DNA from 3 places in the Streptomyces sp. NPDC127068 genome. Region 3 is predicted to be linked to each of the others. Evidence: riboswitches for the same ligand, from Rfam matches in the RefSeq annotation. Region 3 holds a riboswitch; each other region holds the start of a gene.
The links. A riboswitch is a leader RNA that binds a small molecule or an ion and turns the genes downstream of it on or off. The one in region 3 is predicted to bind cyclic di-AMP.
Positions count from the first base shown of each region.

Region 1: another riboswitch for cyclic di-AMP. It lies ahead of ACFWIA_RS19675 (M23 family metallopeptidase); the one in region 3 lies ahead of ACFWIA_RS00645 (transglycosylase family protein).
Region 2: another riboswitch for cyclic di-AMP. It lies ahead of ACFWIA_RS15600 (peptidoglycan DD-metalloendopeptidase family protein); the one in region 3 lies ahead of ACFWIA_RS00645 (transglycosylase family protein).

Region 1 is NZ_JBHXEN010000029.1:78,669-85,187, reverse strand. Features, by position in the region: gene ACFWIA_RS19690 (GNAT family N-acetyltransferase) at 1-2,149, opposite strand, end outside; gene ACFWIA_RS19685 (HPr family phosphocarrier protein) at 2,442-2,723, shown strand; gene ACFWIA_RS19680 (GntR family transcriptional regulator) at 2,932-3,627, opposite strand; gene ACFWIA_RS19675 (M23 family metallopeptidase) at 3,868-4,659, opposite strand; cyclic di-AMP (ydaO/yuaA leader) riboswitch at 4,672-4,834, opposite strand; gene ACFWIA_RS19670 (M16 family metallopeptidase) at 5,081-6,448, opposite strand; gene ACFWIA_RS19665 (M16 family metallopeptidase) at 6,472-6,519, opposite strand, start outside.
Region 2 is NZ_JBHXEN010000021.1:59,545-66,063, forward strand. Features, by position in the region: gene ACFWIA_RS15580 (aspartate aminotransferase family protein) at 1-1,181, shown strand, start outside; gene ACFWIA_RS15585 (helix-turn-helix domain-containing protein) at 1,302-1,976, shown strand; gene ACFWIA_RS15590 (DUF6126 family protein) at 1,973-2,152, shown strand; gene ACFWIA_RS15595 (tyrosine-protein phosphatase) at 2,163-2,960, opposite strand; cyclic di-AMP (ydaO/yuaA leader) riboswitch at 3,423-3,581, shown strand; gene ACFWIA_RS15600 (peptidoglycan DD-metalloendopeptidase family protein) at 3,586-4,599, shown strand; gene ACFWIA_RS15605 (SGNH/GDSL hydrolase family protein) at 4,826-5,617, shown strand; gene ACFWIA_RS15610 (STM4011 family radical SAM protein) at 5,661-6,515, opposite strand.
Region 3 is NZ_JBHXEN010000001.1:143,342-149,860, reverse strand. Features, by position in the region: gene ACFWIA_RS00665 (SurA N-terminal domain-containing protein) at 1-640, shown strand, start outside; gene ACFWIA_RS00660 (nucleoside triphosphate pyrophosphohydrolase) at 702-1,760, shown strand; gene ACFWIA_RS00655 (cytochrome P450) at 1,772-3,082, shown strand; gene ACFWIA_RS00650 (transglycosylase family protein) at 3,269-4,354, shown strand; cyclic di-AMP (ydaO/yuaA leader) riboswitch at 4,483-4,718, shown strand; gene ACFWIA_RS00645 (transglycosylase family protein) at 4,723-5,475, shown strand; gene eno (phosphopyruvate hydratase) at 5,871-6,519, shown strand, end outside.

The DNA.
Region 1 (6,519 bases), on a different contig from region 3:
CGTCGAACTCGGGCACCCGGCCGGGGTCGGCGGCCTCGCGGCGCCACTGGGCGTACTTGACGGCCTCGCCGAGCGCCCGCACGGCCCGCTCGGTCGCCGGGTACGCGGGGATGCCCACGGCGGCCGGAGCCGGCGGGGCGTCGGTTGCCCCGGGTGCGGGGGCCGGATGCCCGGTGGGCGGGGTGGCTGGGACGGCAGGGACGGCAGGGACGGCAGGGACGGCAGGGACGGCAGGGACGGCAGGGACGGCAGGAAGCGGAACGGCGGCGGGCCGGCGCACCGTCGCGCTGGCCTCCGCGAGCGCTTCCGCCAGCCCGCCCAGTTCGACGTGGGCGACCGCCACCGGCTTGCCGGGGTGCGCCGCCGCGGCGGCCCGCAGCGCCCCGGCCAGCTCCTCGTCGCTGCCGCCGCCCTCGCCCACCCGGGGGATGGCGGTGACGATCACCGCGTCGCAGGCCTGGTCGGCGAAGGCCCGGCCCAGGGCGTCCTGGAACTCCGCGGGCGTGGCGGCGGTCCCGAGGTCCAGCGGGCCCAGCGGCCGGAGCCCTTCGGAGAGGCAGGCGTCATAGGTGAGCAGGCCCAGCGACTCGGAGTTGCCGAGGATCGCGACCCGGGGCCCGTCGGGGAGGGGCTGGCCCGCGAGCATCAGACCGACGTCGACGAGTTCGGTGATGGTGTCGACCCTGAGCACCCCGGCCTGCCGCAGCAGGTCCGCCACGGTGGCGTGCGGCAGCCGGGTCGCCGGGACCGCGTGCCCCAGCGGGGAGACGCCCCGGTGCCGGGCGCCCTGGACGACGACCAGCGGCTTGGTGGCGGCGGTGCGCCGGGCGAGCCGGGCGAACTTGCGGGGATTGCCGATGGACTCCAGGTACATGAGGGCGACGTCGGTGTCCGGGTCGTCGTACCAGTACTGGAGGACGTCGTTGCCGGAGACGTCCGCGCGGTTGCCCGCCGAGACGAAGGTGGACACCCCGGTGGCACCGGTCACCCCGCCGCCGCGCCGGTGCAGCCGGGACAGCAGGGCGATGCCGATCGCGCCGGACTGGGCGAACAGGCCGACCCGGCCGGGCCTCGGCAGCCCGGGGGCGAGGGAGGCGTTGAGACGGGTCGCCGCGGAGGTGTTGACGATGCCGAAGGCGTTCGGCCCGATGAGGCGCATGCCGTACGAGCGGACCTGGCGGACCAGGTCCCGCTGGCGCTCCCGGCCCTCCTCGCCGAGGTCGGCGTACCCGGCCGAGACCACGACGAGGCCCTGCACCCCGTGCGCCCCGCACTCGTCCACCACCTCGGGCACCCGCTCGGCGGGGACGGCGACCACGACGAGGTCGACGCCCGCCCCGATGTCCGACAGGGACCGGTGGGCGGGCACGGAGTCGATTTCGGCGAGGCCCTCGGGGAACGCCTTGTTCACCGCGTACAGGTCGCCGGTGAAGCCCGCCGACACCAGGTTGTCCAGGACGGCCCGGCCGGCACCGCCCGGGGCGCGCCCCACCCCGACGACCGCGACCGAACCGGGGCGCAGCAACCGCTGCACCGAGCGGGCCTCGGCGCGCTGTTCGCGGGCCCGCTGCACGGCGACGGACGCCTCGGTGGGCTCGATGGCGAACTCCAGCCGGACGACGCCGTCCTCGAAGCTGCGCTTCTGTTGGTAGCCGGCGTCCGTGAACACCTTGATCATCTTGGTGTTGGCGGGGAGCACCTCGGCGGCGAAGCGGCGGATGTCGCGCTCCCGGGCGACGGCGGCGATGTGTTCGAGCATGGCGGAGGCGACCCCCCGCCCCTGGTGGGCGTCCTGCACCAGGAAGGCGACCTCCGCCTCGTCGGCGGGTGCGGACGCGGACCTGCCGTGGGCGTCGATGCGGTCGTAGCGGACGGTGGCGATGAACTCGCCGCCCACCGTCGCGGCGAGGCCGACCCGGTCCACGAAGTCGTGGTGGGTGAAGCGGTGCACGTCCTTGTCGGAGAGCTTCGGGTACGGGGCGAAGAACCGGTAGTACTTCGACTCGTCCGAGACGTGCTCGTAGAAGCTGACCAGCCGGTCGGCGTCCTCGACCGTGATGGGCCTGATGCGCGCGGTGCCGCCGTCGCGCAGCACCACGTCGGCTTCCCAGTGGGAGGGGTACTCGTGCTGGTCCGGCGGGTTCTGCATGGGGCCCAGCGTACGGGTCGCGGTCCGGGCGGGGGCGGGGCAGGCTGAGGTCACCGCGCACGGCAGGGCGGTGCTCCGACCGGGCGGCGGCGGGTCGGTGGGCGGTCCGGCGTCCGAGGGGCGGCGGGGAGCGGCGGTACCGGGCGGGAGGTACGGAATCGGCGGGGCGACCGACCGGGCGGTGTGGACACGCGTTCCGCCGGCCCTGGGGGTGAGGGCCGCTGCTGTGGGAGACTGGTCTAGACAACCGAACAGAGCCTTGCAACCTTGCGTACCCGAAGGGCAGCATCACATGGCTGAGCGCCGCGTCAACGTCGGTTGGGCCGAGGGTCTCCACGCCCGCCCCGCCTCCATCTTCGTCCGGGCGGCCTCGGCCACCGGCGTCCCCGTGACGATCGCCAAGGGCGACGCCGCCCCGGTCAACGCCGCCTCGATGCTGGCGGTCCTCGGGCTCGGTGCGCACGGTGGCGAGGAAGTCGTCCTCGCCTCCGAGGCGGAGGGCGCGGACGCGGCCCTGGACCGACTGGCCAAGCTGGTGGCCGAGGGCCTGGAGCAGCTTCCCGAAACGGTCTGACCGCGGTCCGCGCGCGGGTGTTCCGTCGAATTCGAGGGACACCCGCGAAACCAGTGAATGTCCGCGCCGCACATTCGGGGATGCATTCCCGAAATTCCCCGCGCGATCCCCGCTCGAAGTAAACGACACCACGGCACGACGCATTCCAGCGAATTCCTTCGCCAAGCGCGGCGCCAGTGATCGACGGTCACATCGTGGCGGCCCTTTGTTACGGGACGGCGCTTCCCGTGTTGACGGGATGTTTCGACGTCCCCGAGCGCCGGAGCGGCTCCGGGCGACGCGCGGCCTTGCGGCGGTGGGCCGCGATCCCGCGCTCCGTGTGCGCGGCCATCAGCACGCCGGCCCGCTCCGCGTCGCGCCGGGCCACCGCGTCGATGATCGCCCCGCGCTCCGTCCACTCCTCGGCGGGCCGCTGAGCGGGCTCGACCGTGTACATCCAGGCGGTCTTGTGCCGCACCTGGGTGAGCATGGCGATCAGCCCGTGGCTGGCGCAGGCCTGGATCAGCGTCTCGTGGAACCAGCTGCCCAGGGCACGCAGCTCGTCCCCGGTCCCGTTCCCCGCCCGCTCCTGCCCCAGGCGCACCAGTCCGCGCAGCACCTTCAGATGGGCGTCCGTGCGCCGTTCGGCCGCGCGGGACGCCCCCAGGGGCTCCAGCAGCCGTCGCACGTCGAGCAGGTCGGCCGCCTCCCGGTCGGTCGGCTCGGCGACACAGGCCCCCGCATGTCTACGGGTGACCACGAACCCCTCGGCCTCCAGCGTGCGCAACGCCTCGCGCACCGGGACGCGGGAGACTCCGTAGCGGCGGGCGAGCACGTCTTCGGTGAGTCGGCTCCCCCGCTCCAGTGCACCGCTGACGATGTCGTCCCGAATGGCCGTGCATACCGAATGGGCGGGAATGCGCATGGGGGGACCTCCGCTTCCGTGCCCGCGAAACGCGGTCGATCGACATTGATTCGGTGACTCTATTGCAGCTCGCCGGAATTTCCGACCGCTCTTCACCGTTCCCTGGAATTTCCGGACGATGGATTACCCGCCGGCGACCGGGTCACGGGGCGCTCGGCCGGTAGGGCGCCCGCGGTCCGGGAACGACGAAAGCCCCGGCCGGAGCCGGGGCTTTCGGTGGTGCCGTCCTTGGGGGGAGGCTCAGAGGGACACGCCGTGCGCGCGCAGGTAGGCGACGGGGTCGAGGTCGGAGCCGTACTCGGCGCTCGCCCGCGCCTCGAAGTGCAGGTGCGCCCCGGTCACGTTGCCGGTGGCACCCGCGAGGCCGATCTGCTGGCCCGCGGTGACCGACTGGCCCGCGGTGACGGCCACGGACGACAGGTGCGCGTACTGGGTGTAGGTGCCGTCGTGCATCTTGATGACGACGTTGTAGCCGTAGGCGCCGCCCCAGCCGGCCTCGACCACGGTGCCGTAGCCGACGGACTGGATCGGGGTGCCGGTGCCGGCGTGGAAGTCGATGCCGGTGTGGGTACCGGAGGACCAGATGCTGCCGCCCGCGCCGTAGGAGGTGGAGACGTGGCCACCGGCGACGGGGCTGACGTAGGTCGTCAGGCGCTTGCGCTCGGCCTCGCGGGCCGCCCGCTCCTCGGCCTCGCGCTCCTTCGCGGCCTCGGCCTCGGCCCGGCGCTTCTGCTCGGCGAGGCGCTGCTTGGTCTCCGCCTCGACGAGCTTCAGGGCGGCGGCCTCGTCGGCGGCGATCTGCTGCACCGCGGCCTGGGTGTCGATCTCGTCGGCGACGGCGTCCCCGATGGAGATCGTCTTGGTGAGACCCGTGTCCTCCAGGGCGGAGGGCTCGTCGACGGCCAGGGCGGGGGAGGCGAGGGTGCCGATGACACCGGTGGTGGTCAGCGTGGCGACGCCCGCGACGTTCGCGGTGGTGCGCGACATGCGCGTCGGACGACGGTGCTTCCCGGTGGCGCGGGTGAACGCCATGAAGTGGGTGGTCCTTTCCTTCCTTCTCGCCTACCGGGTTAGCTGACGGGTTCGGAGCAGGAAGGTCTCCTACGGACCCCCTCCGCGTGGCGACGGGCGTCCGATTCACCCCAGGGACGGTTGGGTCCCCGGCTCCCCAGGCTCGCGCCGTAGGGGGATTCGGCGATGACTGTCCGGTGCCGCGGCTGCGGCGTACCGCACGACGGGCAGTCGACCTGACGCTAAGCCGGAGATCTTTCCTACGACAAACGGATCGGCGGTTTTGTTGCGCACGCCACACCGCGGACCGCAACGTCCGGCGCTTTCGGGACATCCGGGCCCGGCGCCCGGGGGCGCCGCGCTGACGGTGCGTGAAACGCCGGCCGGACGCACGGAGGTGCCGTCCCGTCGGACGACGGAACGGCACCCACCGCGGTCGCTCCTAGCCGGAGACGACCGTGACCTCGCCGATGCCGAGCGCCTTCACCGGCTCCTCGATCTGCGTCGCGTCGCCGACCAGCACCGTCACCAGACGCTCCACCGGGAAGGCGTTCACGACGGCCGCCGTGGCCTCCACGGTGCCGGTGGCCGCGAGCCGCTGGTACAGCAGCCCCTGGTAGTCGTCCGGGAGTTCCTGCTCGACCTGGTCGGCGAGGGTGCCCGCGACAGCCCCGGCCGTCTCGTACTTCAGCGGGGCGACGCCCACCAGGTTCTGCACCGCGACGTCCCGTTCGGCGTCCGTCAGGCCCTCGCCGGCGAGCGTCCGCAGGACCTTCCACAGGTCCTCCAGCGCGGGCCCGGTCGACGCCGTGTCGACGGAACCGGAGATGCCGAGCAGCGCCGCGCCCGTGCCGTTCGCCGTCGACCGCAGCACCTGGGCGAAGGCCCGCACGCCGTACGTGTAGCCCTTCTCCTCGCGCAGCACGCGGTCCAGTCGCGAGGTGAGCGTGCCGCCCAGGCAGTAGGTGCCGAGGACCTGGGCCGGCCACACCCGGTCGTGCCGGTCGGCCCCGAGACGGCCGATCAGCACCTGGGTCTGGACCGCACCCGGCCGGTCCACGATGAAGACCCGGCCGCTGTCGTCGGCGGTCACCGGGGGCACCAGGCGCGGGGTCGCCGGACCGCCCGTCCAGGCCCCGAGGGTGTCCGCGAGGACCGCGTCGACGTCGACGCCGGTGAAGTCCCCCACGATGACGGCGGTCGCCGTGGCGGGCCGCACGTTCTTCTCGTAGAGGGCGCGCACGGCGGCCGAGTCGATCGCCGCGACGGTCTCCTCGGAGCCCTGGCGCGGGCGGGACATCCGGACGTCCGCGGGGAACAGCTGCTTGTACAGCTCCTTGGCCGCGCGCCGGCCGGGGTTGGCCGTCTCGTGCGGGATCTCGTCCAACCGGTTGCGGACCAGGCGCTCGATCTCGCTGTCGGCGAAGGCCGGCGCGCGCAGGGCGTCGGCGAGCAGCCCGAGGGCCTTCGGCAGCCGGGAGGCGGGCACTTCGAGGGAGATCCGGACACAGGGGTGGTCGGCGTGCGCGTCGAGGGTGGCGCCGCAGCGCTCCAGCTCGGCGGCGAACTCCTCGGCCGTGTGCTTGTCGGTGCCCTCGGAGAACGCCCGCGCCATGATGGTGGCGACTCCGTCGAGGCCGGCCGGCTCGACGTCCAGCGGGCTGTCCAGCAGCACCTCCACGGCGACGACCTGCTGTCCGGGGCGGTCGCAGCGCAGCACGGTCAGGCCGTTGCCCAGCGTCTGGCGGGTGGGCTCGGGGAAGGCCCAGGGGCGGGCGTCACCGGGCTGCGGCTGGGGGTGGAAGTCCATGGTCACGACTGGCTGGGCCTCGGTCACTTGGCCGCCTCCTCGTCTGCGTTCTCGTCGGCCCCGGCGTCGGC
Region 2 (6,519 bases), on a different contig from region 3:
TGGGCCTCGGCCGCCACCACCCCGTGGTCCGCAAGGCGCTGCACGACGTGCTGGACGCCTCGCTCGCGGACCTCACCCGCTTCGACTGCCAGCCGCTCCCCGGCCTGCTCGCCGAACGGCTGCTCTCCCACAGCCCTCACCTGGAACGGGTGTTCTTCGGCAACAGCGGCACCGAGGCGGTCGAGACCGCGCTGAAGTTCGCCCGCTACGCCACCGGGCGCCCCCGGGTCCTGTACTGCGCGCACGCCTTCCACGGGCTGACCACCGGGGCCCTCTCCGTCAACGGCGAGTCCGGGTTCCGCACCGGCTTCGCGCCCCTGCTGCCCGACACGGCCGTGCCGCTCGGCGACCTGGACGCCCTCGCCCGGGAGCTGGCGCGCGGCGACGTGGCGGCGCTCATCGTGGAGCCGATCCAGGGCAAGGGCGTGCACGCGGCGCCGCCCGGCTACCTGCGGGGGGCCCAGGAGCTGCTGCGGGCCCACCGGGCGCTGCTCATCGCGGACGAGGTGCAGACCGGGCTGGGTCGGACCGGGGACTTCTACGCGTACCAGCACGAGGAGGGCGTGGAGCCGGACCTGGTCTGTGTGGCGAAGGCGCTGTCGGGCGGTTACGTCCCGGTCGGAGCGACCCTCGGCCGGGACTGGATCTTCAAGAAGGTGTACTCCGCCATGGACCGGGTGCTGGTCCACTCGGCGAGCTTCGGTTCGAACGCGCAGGCGATGGCGGCCGGCCTGGCGGTGCTGTCGGTGCTGGAGTCGGACCGGCTGGTCGAGCACGCCCGGGTCACCGGGGACCTGCTCCGCTCCCGGCTCGCCGCACTCGTGGACCGCTACGAGCTGCTGAGCGAGGTCCGCGGCCGTGGGCTGATGATCGGGATCGAGTTCGGGCGGCCCCGCTCGCTGAAGCTGCGCAGCGGCTGGGCCATGCTCCAGGCGGCCCGCAGGGGCCTCTTCGCACAGATGGTGGTCGTGCCGCTGCTCCAGCGGCACCGCATCCTCACCCAGGTCTCCGGCGACCACCTGGAGGTCATCAAGCTGATCCCGCCGCTGGTCGTGGACGAGGCGGACGTCGATCGTTTCGTCACGGCCTTCACCGCCGTGATGGACGACGCACACAGCGGGGGTGGGCTGATGTGGGACTTCGGGAGGACACTGGTCAAACAGGCCGTCGCGAACCGCTGACGCGGCCCGGGCGGGGGGAGACGCGGCCCGGCCGGGGTGTCCCGCGGTTCTCGACCTCCAGCTTTTACCTCCTAGGCAAGAGATTTGCCCGGGAGGCACTTTTCTGGCTCAATCGATGACATGAACCCCTCCGAGTCGACTCCCCACGAGGAGCCGCAGCCACCCGCCGGGTCCCCCGACCCGGCCGGTGGCCCCGCTGGCGAGCTGCCCGTCGTGGCCCCCCGACTGCGGGAGCGCCGGCGGGGCGCCGGACTGACGCTGGAGGCCGCGGCAGCCTCGGCCGGGCTGTCCCCGGCCCATCTGTCCCGGCTGGAGACCGGCCGTCGGCAGCCGTCGCTGCCCATGCTGCTGTCGCTCGCCCGCGTCTACGGGACCACCGTCTCCGAACTGCTCGGCGAGACCGTCGCCGACCGGGAGGCGATCGTCGAGTCCGCCACCATGGAACCCACCCGCGCCGGCGGCTGGACCTACTGGCAGGCCGGCGCCCCCGGCCGGGGCATGCAGGCCCTCCGCGTCCGGGTGCCGTACGGCACCCAGGGCGACATCGTGCGGGTGCACCCCGGCGAGGAGTGGCTGTACGTCCTGTCCGGACGGCTGCGGCTGCGACTCGGGGACAGCACCCATGTGCTCGCGCCCGGCGACAGCGCGCACTTCGACTCGCTGACCCCGCACCGGATCGGCGCCGCCGACGAGGACGGGACCGACCTCCTCTTCGTGCACACCTTGTTGCAGAGCCCGACCGCCGCGCTGTGCCTAGGCCCGACGGACGTCCACACCCCGGGAGACTTCCGATGACCGAGCCCGTTCCCCCCACCGACCCGGCGGCGCCCCCGGCGGTCCAGCCCGTCCCGCGCCCGCGCATCGAGGACAAGATGCCGCCGAGCATCTGGATCCGACTGCTCATCTACGTCGCGGTCGGGCACCTCGTCGCCGCCTTCATCTGGCTGCTGTTCGAGGTCGGAGCCAAGTGAGGCGCTGACGTCAGTCGAGCAGCCGGGACCGGAGGCGGGCGCGCAGGTCCGGCGTGAGCCCGATGGCCTGCGTCAGGTAGGCGTCCGTGCCGCCCCAACATCGATCGATGCTGTCGAAGGCCGCCGCCAGGTATTCCGAGCGTGCGTCGAACAGCGGGCTCAGCAGTTCCATCACCTCCGGCGCGTACCCGTCGACCGCGTCCGCGCTGCGCTGCACCCGGTACCGCCGGTGCGCGGCGTTGGACTTCAGGTAGTCCTCCTCGATCGCGTCCCGTTCGACGCCGAGTGCGAGCAGGGTCACGGCGATGGACAGGCCCGCCCGGTCCTTGCCCGCCGCACAGTGCAGGAGCGCCGGCACGCTGTCCTCCGCGACCGCCCGCAGCACCCGTGCGTGTTCCGCGGTCCGCTCCTCGATCAGCACGCGGTACGAGGTGACCATCTGCTCGACCGCCCGCCCCCCGGCCAGGAGGGCGCGGAGCTGGGCGAGGTCGCCCCGGCGCACCATCCGCCAGAACTCCGCGCCGTCGGCCGGGTCGCTCAGCGGCAGGTTGACGTTGCGCACGCCGGGCAGTTCCACGTCATGGCCGTCGAGCCCGCGGTCGGCGTCGTTGCGGAAGTCGAAGATCGTGTGCAGCCCCAGCCCGGTCAGGTAGCGACGGTCCTCGTCGGTCGCGTGGGCGAGGTGGCCGCTGCGGAACAGCACCCCGTGTCGGACCCGCCTGCCGTCCGCGGTCGGTAGACCACCCAGATCACGGAAGTTGCGCACGCCGGTCAGTTCGGGCTCGGTGGACGGGATCTGCTGCGTCACGGGGGCTCCTCCCAGTCCCCCGCCGGCGCCGTCCGTCAGCGGGGCGCTTCAGACGATACGACATCACTTGCTCGGACAATCACCTTGCACGAGGGCTTTCGTTGGTGATCCTCAGCCATGTCATGCATGAGGGAATCCACCAATGAAAGGGTGATTTGCGCCTTTGGTCGGATTGAGCGGCTTTGGTGTAACTGGCCAGGAAATAAGGCGCCCTAGGGGGAGAGGTCGTGACCGGGATCATAGTGGTCACGGTGGGTGGTGATCACCGGTTCGCCGGCTGCCCGCCCCGGCCCGGGAATTGGCATCGGCGAGCCCCGCCGCCATCGACGCAGGGTGACCGGAACGAGCGGCGAGGATCAAGAAACAGCAGGCCGCTGACGGGTGCTCGGTTGTCGGGGCCGTTCCCGCTCGCTTAGCGTCACGCTCACTCCGGGCGGACGCCTAGTCCTGCCGCCGCTCGGTATCCCCATCTCACCACCCGACATCGGCAGGAGCGGGGAACCCACACGCAGTACGCCGCATCCGGGCGACCGGACCGGCTCGGGGTGAAGCCGCGCGAGCGCGGCCGGGCAGCTCCAGCCCGAACCCGACAGCTCACCTCGTAGGCGCCGGAGAGGAACGCACCATGCCCGCGACGGGAAAGCACCGCCGTCCCAAGTCCGCCCGGCTCGTCCGGACGATCGCCATCGCCGGAACCGGTGGTGCGGCAGCCCTTGCGCTGCCGCTGATCGGCGCCACCCAGGCCCAGGCCGCGACCCCGCAGTCCGCCTCCGCGCTCGCCCCCGCGACCTCGGTCGCCGTGGCGCCCCAGGCGGCCCCCGAGGCGCCCGCACAGCAGCCCGCCGAGCTCACGACCTACTCCGTCAAGGTCGGCGACCACCTGTCGAAGATCGCTGACGACCAGGACCTGCGCGGCGGTTGGCAGCGGCTGTATCAGGACAACCGGACCGCCGTCGGATCGAATCCCGATCTGATCACGCCCGGCCTCAAGCTCACCCTCGGCGGCAAGGCCGCAGCCACGGCCACCGCGCCGAAGCAGGCCGCGCCGAAGCCCGCCGCACCCCAGGCCGCCGCCCCGAAGGCCGCCGCCCCGAAGGCCGCCGCTCCCCAGGCGACCGCTCCCCAGGCCGCGCAGCCCGAGCAGGCGGCCCCCGCGGCCCCCGCCGCGCCGAAGCCCGCCGCCCCGAAGGCCGTGCCCGTCGCGGCCCAGGCCCCGGCCGCCACCGCGAGCGCCGGTGGCTACACGCTGCCGGTCGCGAGCGGTGTGGGCACGCCGTACCGCGCCTCCGGCAGCATGTGGTCCAGCGGCTACCACACCGGCGTCGACTTCAGCGTCCCCTCCGGTACCCCGCTCAAGGCCGTCGGCTCCGGCACCGTCGTCTCCGCCGGTTGGGCGGGCGCCTACGGCAATCAGGTCATCATCCAGCTCGCCGACGGCAAGTACGCCCAGTACGCCCACCTCTCGCAGCTCGGCGTCTCCGCGGGCCAGTCCGTCTCGGGCGGCCAGCAGATCGGCACCGCGGGTTCCACCGGCAACAGCACCGGACCGCACCTGCACTTCGAGATCCGCACCTCCCCGTCCTACGGCTCCGACGTCGACCCGCTGTCCTACCTGCGGTCGAAGGGCGTCGCGATCTGACCCCCCGCGGCCACCGGCCGCACCAGCCCACGCGGGGCCGTATCGACGGATACGGCCCCGCGTCGCATGTCGGCACCGGTGCAGGGCGGCGCCGAGCGGTGCGGGGGAGCCGGGCTATTCCCGACTCGACGAAATGAGTCGCATGGCCTTTATCACGTGCCGTCAAGCCCCATGGCGCATTATTACGGTGGCGTAGGTCACGTGGAGAGGTGAAAAATGGGCCGACGTGACAGCAGAGTCGACATTCCTCGCCCTTGACGACATCCGGTCCTACGCAGCCGTCGGCGACAGCTTCACGGAAGGTGTCGGAGACCCCGGCCCCGACGGTACGTTCGTGGGATGGGCCGACCGGCTGGCCGTCCTCCTCGGCGACCGGCTACCCGAACCCACCTTCCGCTACGCCAACCTCGCCGTCCGCGGCAGACTCCTCGATCAGATCGTCGAGGAGCAGATCCCCCGGGCCCGGCAACTCGCGCCCGACCTGGTGACCTTCAGCGCGGGCGGCAACGACATCATCCGGCCGGGCACCGACCCCGACGAGGTGGCCGAGCGGTTCGAACGGGCCGTCGCCGATCTGGCCTCGTCCGTCGGCACGGTCATGGTCACCACCGGCTTCGACACCCGTGGCATCCCCCTCCTCAAGCACCTGCGCGGCAAGATCGCCACCTACAACGGCCATGTGCGGGCCGTCGCCGACCGCTACGGCTGCCCCGTCCTCGACCTGTGGTCCCTGAAGAGCGTCCAGGACCGCCGTGCCTGGGACGAGGACCGGCTGCACCTCTCGCCCGAGGGACACACCCGGGTCGCCCTGCGCGCCGGGCAGGTCCTCCGGGTCGGGGTCCCCGCCGACCCCGACCAGCCTTGGCCCCCGCTGCCGCCCCGCGGCACCCTCGAAGTACGGCGCGACGACATCCACTGGGCCCGCGAGTACCTGGTGCCCTGGATCGGGCGGCGACTGCGCGGGGAGTCGTCCGGTGACCACGTCGCGGCCAAGCGCCCCGACCTGCTGCCGCTCTGAGCGGCGCCCGCTCCGCCCGGTGACGCGGGGCCCGGCCCGCACGTCACCGGGGACCGGGACCCGCGGGTATCCGCTCCAGCACCCCGCCGGCGAACACGTCGTACAGGGGCAACGTCTCCAGGTGGACGTACCCGATGTGGCAGTCGCACCGGGCCAGGGGGCAGGCCCGCGGGGCCAACGCGGCGCGGTAGGACCCGTCGTACAGATTGCCCAGCTCCGCCGGGACGAAATGACAGCGCCGGACCGTGCCGTCACCGTCGACCGACACCACCGACGACCCCGTCCGGCAGGGCAGGCCCCCGCTGCGGTGCGGATGACGGCTGTACGGGAACAGCGGGTCCAGCGCCGTCCACCGGTCGGCCTCCTCGTCGGTGTACGTGTGCCCCTCCGCGGCGTTCACCCACAGGTACACCCGCTCCGGCAACTCGTCGCGCAGTCGGCGGGCGTGCGCCAGGTGTTCGGGCAGCCCCACGATCCCCACGCTGAACCGCACTCCGCGCTCCGCCAGCCCGCGGCACTTGGTGACGAACCGTTCGTAGGGCGTCTGCCCGGGGTGGTACGTGCACCACAACGCGAGCGTGCCGAGGTCCGCCTCGTCGAGCCAGTCCGTGCGGCAGCTCAGGTTGGTCTGGATCGCGACCCGCTCGACGTGCTCCCGGTGCGACAGCTCCACCAGCGCCCGCCGGTACCAGGACCGCACCAGGCCCTCGCCCCACGGGGTGAACAGCACCGACAACCGGCCGTCCGGATAGGCGTCCGCCCACTGCGCGAACCGTTCCAGCGCCGCCCGGTCCGCCCGCAACTGCTCCCGGCTGTCCCGCCGCTTCGCGAACGGGCAGTACGGACAGTCGTAGTCGCAGGAGGCCAGCGGGCCCCGGTACAACACCGTGAGGTCCACCGCG
Region 3 (6,519 bases):
CACCGCCGCCCTACTCGCGGCGACCCCCCTGCTCACCGCCTGCGGCAACGACGCGCGGCCGGGCGCGGCGGCCGTCGTCGGCGAACAGCGGATCACCGTCGAGCAGCTGGAGAGCCGGGTCAACGCGGTGCGCGCCGCCCAGCGCGCGGCGATCAAGGACGACGAGGGCTACGAACGCGCCCTGTCCGGCAGCGGGCAACTGGCCCGGGCCACCCTGCACACCATGGTCCTCGACCGGGTCCTCGACCGTGCCGTCACCAACGCCGGGGTCGAGGTGTCCCGCAAGGACGTGCAGCAGCTCCGCAAGGGGCTCGCCCGGCAGGCGGGCGGCGAGCAGGGCCTGCGGGCGGCCTGGCTCCAGCAGTACAACGTGCCCCCGAGCCAGCTCGACGCCAGCCTGCGCACCGAGATCGGCGCGCAGAAGCTGTCCGAGCGACTGGGCGCCGACATGAACACCGAAGCGGGCCAGAAGGCGTTCTGGAAGGCGCTCTCCAAGGCCTCCGACGAGTTGGACGTCCGCCTCAACCCCCGGTACGGGAAGTGGGCGGTCGCCGAGAACGGTCGGGTCGGCCGGGTCGACGGGTCCACCCCGTGGGTGCGCACGGTCACCCAGCCCAGCCCGGCGGCCACCGTTACCTGATCCGCACCCCGGGCGGGGGCCCCTTCCGGCACCCCGCCCCGGGGTGGGCTAGGTTCGTCGGGTGAGTGAGAACAACGTGACCGGCACCGGGTCCGCGGGCCGGATCGTCCTGGTCACCACCAGCCATCGAGTCGCCCCCGGCCTGCTGTCCTGGACCGCCTGGCACACCCTGCGCTCCGCGGACCGGGTGCTGTGCGCCGACCCGGACCACCCCCAGCTCCCCTATCTACGGGAGGCCGGGGTCGAGGTCGAGATCGCCGTCCCCGACGCCCGGGAACTGGTCGGCGAAGCGGCGGGCCGCACGGTGGTCGTCCTCGCCCAGGGCGAGGGGGAGTCGCCGCTCACCGACGGCCTGGCCCGGCTCGCCGGTTCCGGTCGCACCACCATGCCGGACCTGGAGCTGCTGCCGGCCTCCTACGACCTGCCGGGTGCCCGACTCCTGGACCTCGTCCAGGTCATGGACCGCATCCGTCTGGACTGCCCCTGGTCCTCGCTGCGGACCCACCGGGACCTCGCCAAGTACGGCATCGAGGAGGCGTACGAACTCGTCGAGGCCATCGAGGACGGTGACCGGGACGAACTGCGCGAAGAACTCGGAGACGTCCTCCTCCAGGTGGTGTTCCACGCCCGCATCGCCGAGGAGGACGAGTCCGCTCCGTTCTCCGTCGACGACGTGGCGGCCGGGATCGTCGCCAAGCTGATCCACCGCCACCCCCACGTCTTCGGGGACGCCACCGCGACGACCCCCGAGGACGTCCGCGAGCTGTGGTTGCGCACCAAGGCGCAGGAGAAGCGCCGCGATTCGGTCACCGACGGCGTGCCGCTGGGGCAGCCGGGCCTCGCGCTCGCCGCCAAGCTCGCCTCCCGGGTCCGCTCCCGCGGTCTGGACGTGCCGCTGCCCACCGGCGACGACCTCGGCTACGCCCTGTTGGCGATGGCCGTGCGCGCCGAGGCGGAGGGCACCGACCCGGAGGCCGCGTTGCGCGCCGCCGCCCGCGCCTACCGCGACGCGATCCGCGTCGCCGAGCACACGGAGCAGAGCCGCAGCACAGAGCAGAGCCGCAGCACGGAGCAGGCCGAACACGCCGAGCAGGGCCGGGGCGCCGGCGCGGACGGCTGAGCGCGGTGTCCGTGCCCAGCCACCCGGCCGGGGCGCAGGGCGAGCCGGCGCCGCCCCTATTCACCTGGGAGTTCGCCGCCGACCCGTACCCGGCGTACGCCTGGCTCCGGGAGCACGCCCCCGTGCACCGCACCCGGTTGCCGAGCGGGGTCGAAGCCTGGCTCGTGACCCGCTACGCCGACGCCCGGCAGGCGCTCGCCGACGCCCGGCTCAGCAAGAACCCGGCGCACCACGAGGAGCCGGAACACGCCAAGGGCAAGACGGGCATCCCGGGCGAACGCAAGGCCGAGCTGATGACGCATCTGCTCAACATCGACCCGCCCGACCACACCCGGCTGCGGCGCCTGGTCTCCAAGGCGTTCACCCCGCGCCGGGTGGCCGCGTTCGCGCCCCGGGTGCAGGAGCTGACGGACCGCCTCATCGACGGTTTTGCCGAGCGCGGCGAAGCGGACCTCATCCACGAGTTCGCGTTCCCGCTGCCCATCTACGCCATCTGTGACCTGCTGGGCGTGCCCGCCGACGACCAGGACGACTTCCGGGACTGGGCGGGCATGATGATCCGCCACGGCGGCGGGCCCCGGGGCGGTGTCGCCCGCTCGGTGAAGAAGATGCGCGGCTATCTGGTGGAGCTGATCCACCGCAAGCGCGAGACCCTCGGCGCAGCGGGCGACGACGACCTGATCTCGGGTCTGATCCGCGCCTCGGACCACGGCGAGCACCTCACCGAGGGCGAAGCGGCGGCGATGGCGTTCATCCTGTTGTTCGCCGGCTTCGAGACCACCGTGAACCTCATCGGCAACGGCACCTTCGCCCTGCTCACCCACCCCGAGCAGCGGGCACTGCTCCAGCGGTCGCTGGCCGAGGAGGGGGAGGACTCCCCGCTGCTGGACACGGCGGTCGAGGAACTGTTGCGGTTCGACGGCCCGGTGGAGATGGCCACCTGGCGGTTCGCCACCGAACCGCTGCGCCTCGGCGGCCGGGACATCGAGCGGGGGGACCCGGTGCTGGTGGTGCTCGCGGCGGCGGACCGCGACCCGGAACGCTTCGACCGGCCCGACACCCTGGACCTGACCCGGCGCGACAATCCGCACCTCGGATACGGCCACGGAATCCACTACTGCCTCGGCGCGCCACTGGCCCGGTTGGAGGGTCGCGCCGCGCTGGTCACCCTGCTCCGCAGGCTCCCTGACCTGCAACTCGCCGCCGCTCCGGAGGAATTGCGGTGGCGCGGCGGCCTGATCATGCGGGGCCTGCGGACGTTGCCCGTGCGGTTCGCTCCGGCCGCCGTGACCAGCAGTGGTGACGTCAGATCAGTTCCGTGATGCCTGCGTGATCTGCGCTGCATTGACTTGTGACAGGCGTTCGACTCCGGCTACCTTCACGACGAATCGGCCGCCCCCAGCCGCCGTGTTCGGTCCTGCTGTCGTACGAAAGGCCACCGCATGCTCTCCGGGAACGGTCGTCATCGACGCCCCCGACAGGCCCCCCCTCTGGTCGTTGCGGCCGGGGTGACCAGCTCCGCGATCGTCCTTCCGCTGCTCGGTGCGAGCGGTGCGACCGCGGCGGAGGCAGCGACCTGGGACCGGCTCGCGGAGTGCGAGAGCGGCGGCGCGTGGAGCGCGAACGACGCCAACGGCTTCTACGGCGGTCTCCAGCTCACCCAGGAGGCGTGGGAGAAGCACGGCGGGCTCACCTACGCGGTCAGCCCCGACCAGGCCAGCCGGTCCCAGCAGATCACCGTGGGCGAGCGCATCCTGGCCGCGCAGGGACCCACCGCCTGGCCGGGGTGCGGCGAAGCCGTGGGCCTCGTCAAGGGCGGCCCGGCGGCGGCCGTGGACCCGGGCGTTCCGTCCAAGTCGGACAAGGGGAACAAGGGCAGCGCGGTCATCGACACCGCCCCGGGCGGGGTGGCCGCCGGCAAGTCGGACGGGTCCCGTTCCACCGCGGACCGGCCCGCGTCCCAGACCCCCCGACCGGCGGAGACGACGGAACCCGGTTCCTCGACCTCGCCGAGCGCTTCGGAGGACGCCTCCGGTTCCGCGGCTCCCTCCGACGGCGCCACCTCCCCCGGCGCCACGGGTTCTTCGGGACCCTCGGACTCCGCCGACCCCTCGGACTCGTCGAGTTCCTCCCCGTCGTCCGAGGCGTCCCCCGGGGAGTCCTCGTCGAGCGGCGACCCGGCAGACGGGACGCCCGGTACGGGCACTGGCAGCGAGTCGGCCGAGCCCGGCTCCTCGTCCCCCTCGTCAGGCGCCTCCGAGGCGGCTGCGGACGCTTCGACGACGGCGGAGGCGAAGGAGGGTTCGGGCCGTCACCGCGGCGCCCCGGCGGCCGAGGAGGCCGCCGCCTCCCGGGAGGGCGACACCGCGGCGGAGCACGCCTCGCGCAGCAGTGCATCCCGTGACGAACTGGACAAGTCGTACACGGTGCAGTCCGGTGACAACCTGTCGGCGATCGCCGACTCCCAGGGTGTCGAAGGGGGTTGGTCGACCCTCTACGACGGCAACAAGGGCACGGTCGGAACGGACCCCGACCTCATCCTCCCTGGCCAGAGCCTTGACCTGGCGCCCGAAGCCACCGAAAAGAAGCAGTAGTTCGCTCCTTAATGTCCGTTTTGAGGTGTGGGGCGGAAGTGAGACATGGGTCTCATCGACCCGGCTGAGCTTTGAGTTTCGGCCCGCCCCATGCCTACGGTCATGGCCGTTCGCCAATGCGGGCACCGACCTCCGTCACGCCGAATCCTGCCGACGGAAGTTCGGGAAACTCGACGCGTGAAGCGCCGTGGGCAGGAGCGGGGGACCCAAGGTAAGCGCCGGACGGGGTCGTTCGGGGAGTCGACGAGACTCCCCGGGAGACGACCGGACGGCTAGGGGTGGAGCCGCGCGCTGGACGCGCGGCCGGGCACTCACTCGGCCCGAACCCGACAGCTCACCTCGTATGGCGTCGGTGAGGGGATGTCTTCATGCTGCTTTCCGGCAAGGGCAAGCACCGCAAGCCCAGCAAGGCCACTCGTATCGTCACCCTCGCGGGGGTCACCGGAGCGGCCGTCGCCGCCCCGCTGCTGACGGCGACCAGTGCGTCCGCCGCCACCGCCGCCGAGTGGGACCGCGTCGCCCAGTGCGAGTCGGGCGGCAACTGGTCCATCAACACCGGCAACGGTTACTACGGCGGCCTCCAGTTCTCCGCCTCCACCTGGGCCGCCTTCGGCGGAACCAAGTACGCGCCCTCCGCGAACCTGGCCACCAAGGCCCAGCAGATCGAGATAGCCGAGAAGGTCCTCGCCGGCCAGGGCAAGGGTGCCTGGCCGAGCTGTGGCGTCGGCCTCTCCAGCGCCCCCTACGGTGGCGGCGCCGCCGAGCAGCCGAAGCCGCAGACCCAGCAGCCGCAGCAGAGCGCCCCCGTGCAGCAGGCCCAGCCGAAGCAGCAGCAGCCGCAGCAGACCGAGCAGCGCGCCTCCCGCGCCGAGGACCGCGCCCCGGCCGCCCCGGCGCAGCCCGCCAAGCCGGCCGCGCCGACCAAGACGGTCGAGACCCCGACCGGCAAGAAGGTCGCGAAGGGCGACGGCGAGTACAAGGTCGTCAGCGGCGACTCGCTCAGCGCCATCGCCGAGGCCGAGGGCGTCAAGGGCGGCTGGCAGAAGCTGTACGAGCTGAACGACGACATCGTCGACGACGCCGACTTCATCTACCCGGGCCAGCAGCTCCACCTCTCCTGACCCCCGCTGAACCGGTGGTCACCGCCGGGCCCGACGGGCCCCACGGGACCACTCCCGGCTCCGGCCCGCCCCGGCCGTGAGCCGCACACCCGGTCCCGGGCCGCGCCCCGGCCCGGCCGGGAACCCGTCCCCTCGGGTCAGTCCGCCCCGGTGCGCCGCCCCCGTGCACCGGGGCGGCGGTGCGTCCCCGGCCGGCCGGGGACGCGTTGCGCCCCGAACGCGTCGGGGCTCAGGTGTAGCACCCCGAGCACATTTGTTTGCCGACGGAACAATTTGGTTTCCGTTTGTCCACGAGCCGGGTGGCCGGGTGGCCGAAGCCCCGGGGGCCGTTAGGCTCAGGGGCGGCGGGGCCACCGGCCCCGCATCACTGCGTCACATCCCAGAAGGAGATGCTCGTGCCGTCCATCGACGTCGTCGTAGCCCGGGAAATCCTGGACTCCCGAGGCAATCCCACGGTCGAGGTCGAGGTGGGCCTCGATGACGGCAGCACCGGCCGTGCCGCCGTACCGTCCGGCGCCTCCACGGGTGCCTTCGAGGCCCTGGAGCTGCGTGACGGTGACGCCAACCGCTACGGCGGCAAGGGCGTAGAGAAGGCCGTCCTCGCGGTCATCGAGCAGATCGGCCCGGAGCTCGTCGGTTACGACGCCACCGAGCAGCGCCTGATCGACCAGGCCATGTTCGACCTGGACGCCACCCCGGACAAGTCCTCGCTCGGCGCCAACGCCATCCTCGGCGTCTCGCTCGCCGTCGCGCACGCCGCCTCCGAGGCCAGCGACCTGCCGCTGTTCCGCTACCTGGGCGGCCCCAACGCGCACCTCCTGCCGGTGCCGATGATGAACATCCTGAACGGCGGCTCGCACGCCGACTCCAACGTGGACATCCAGGAGTTCATGATCGCGCCGATCGGCGCCGAGTCCTTCTCCGAGGCCCTGCGCTGGGGCACCGAGGTCTACCACACCCTCAAGAAGGTCCTGAAGTCGAAGGGCCTCGCCACCGGCCTCGGCGACGAGGGCGGCTTCGCCCCGAACCTCGGCTCCAACCGCG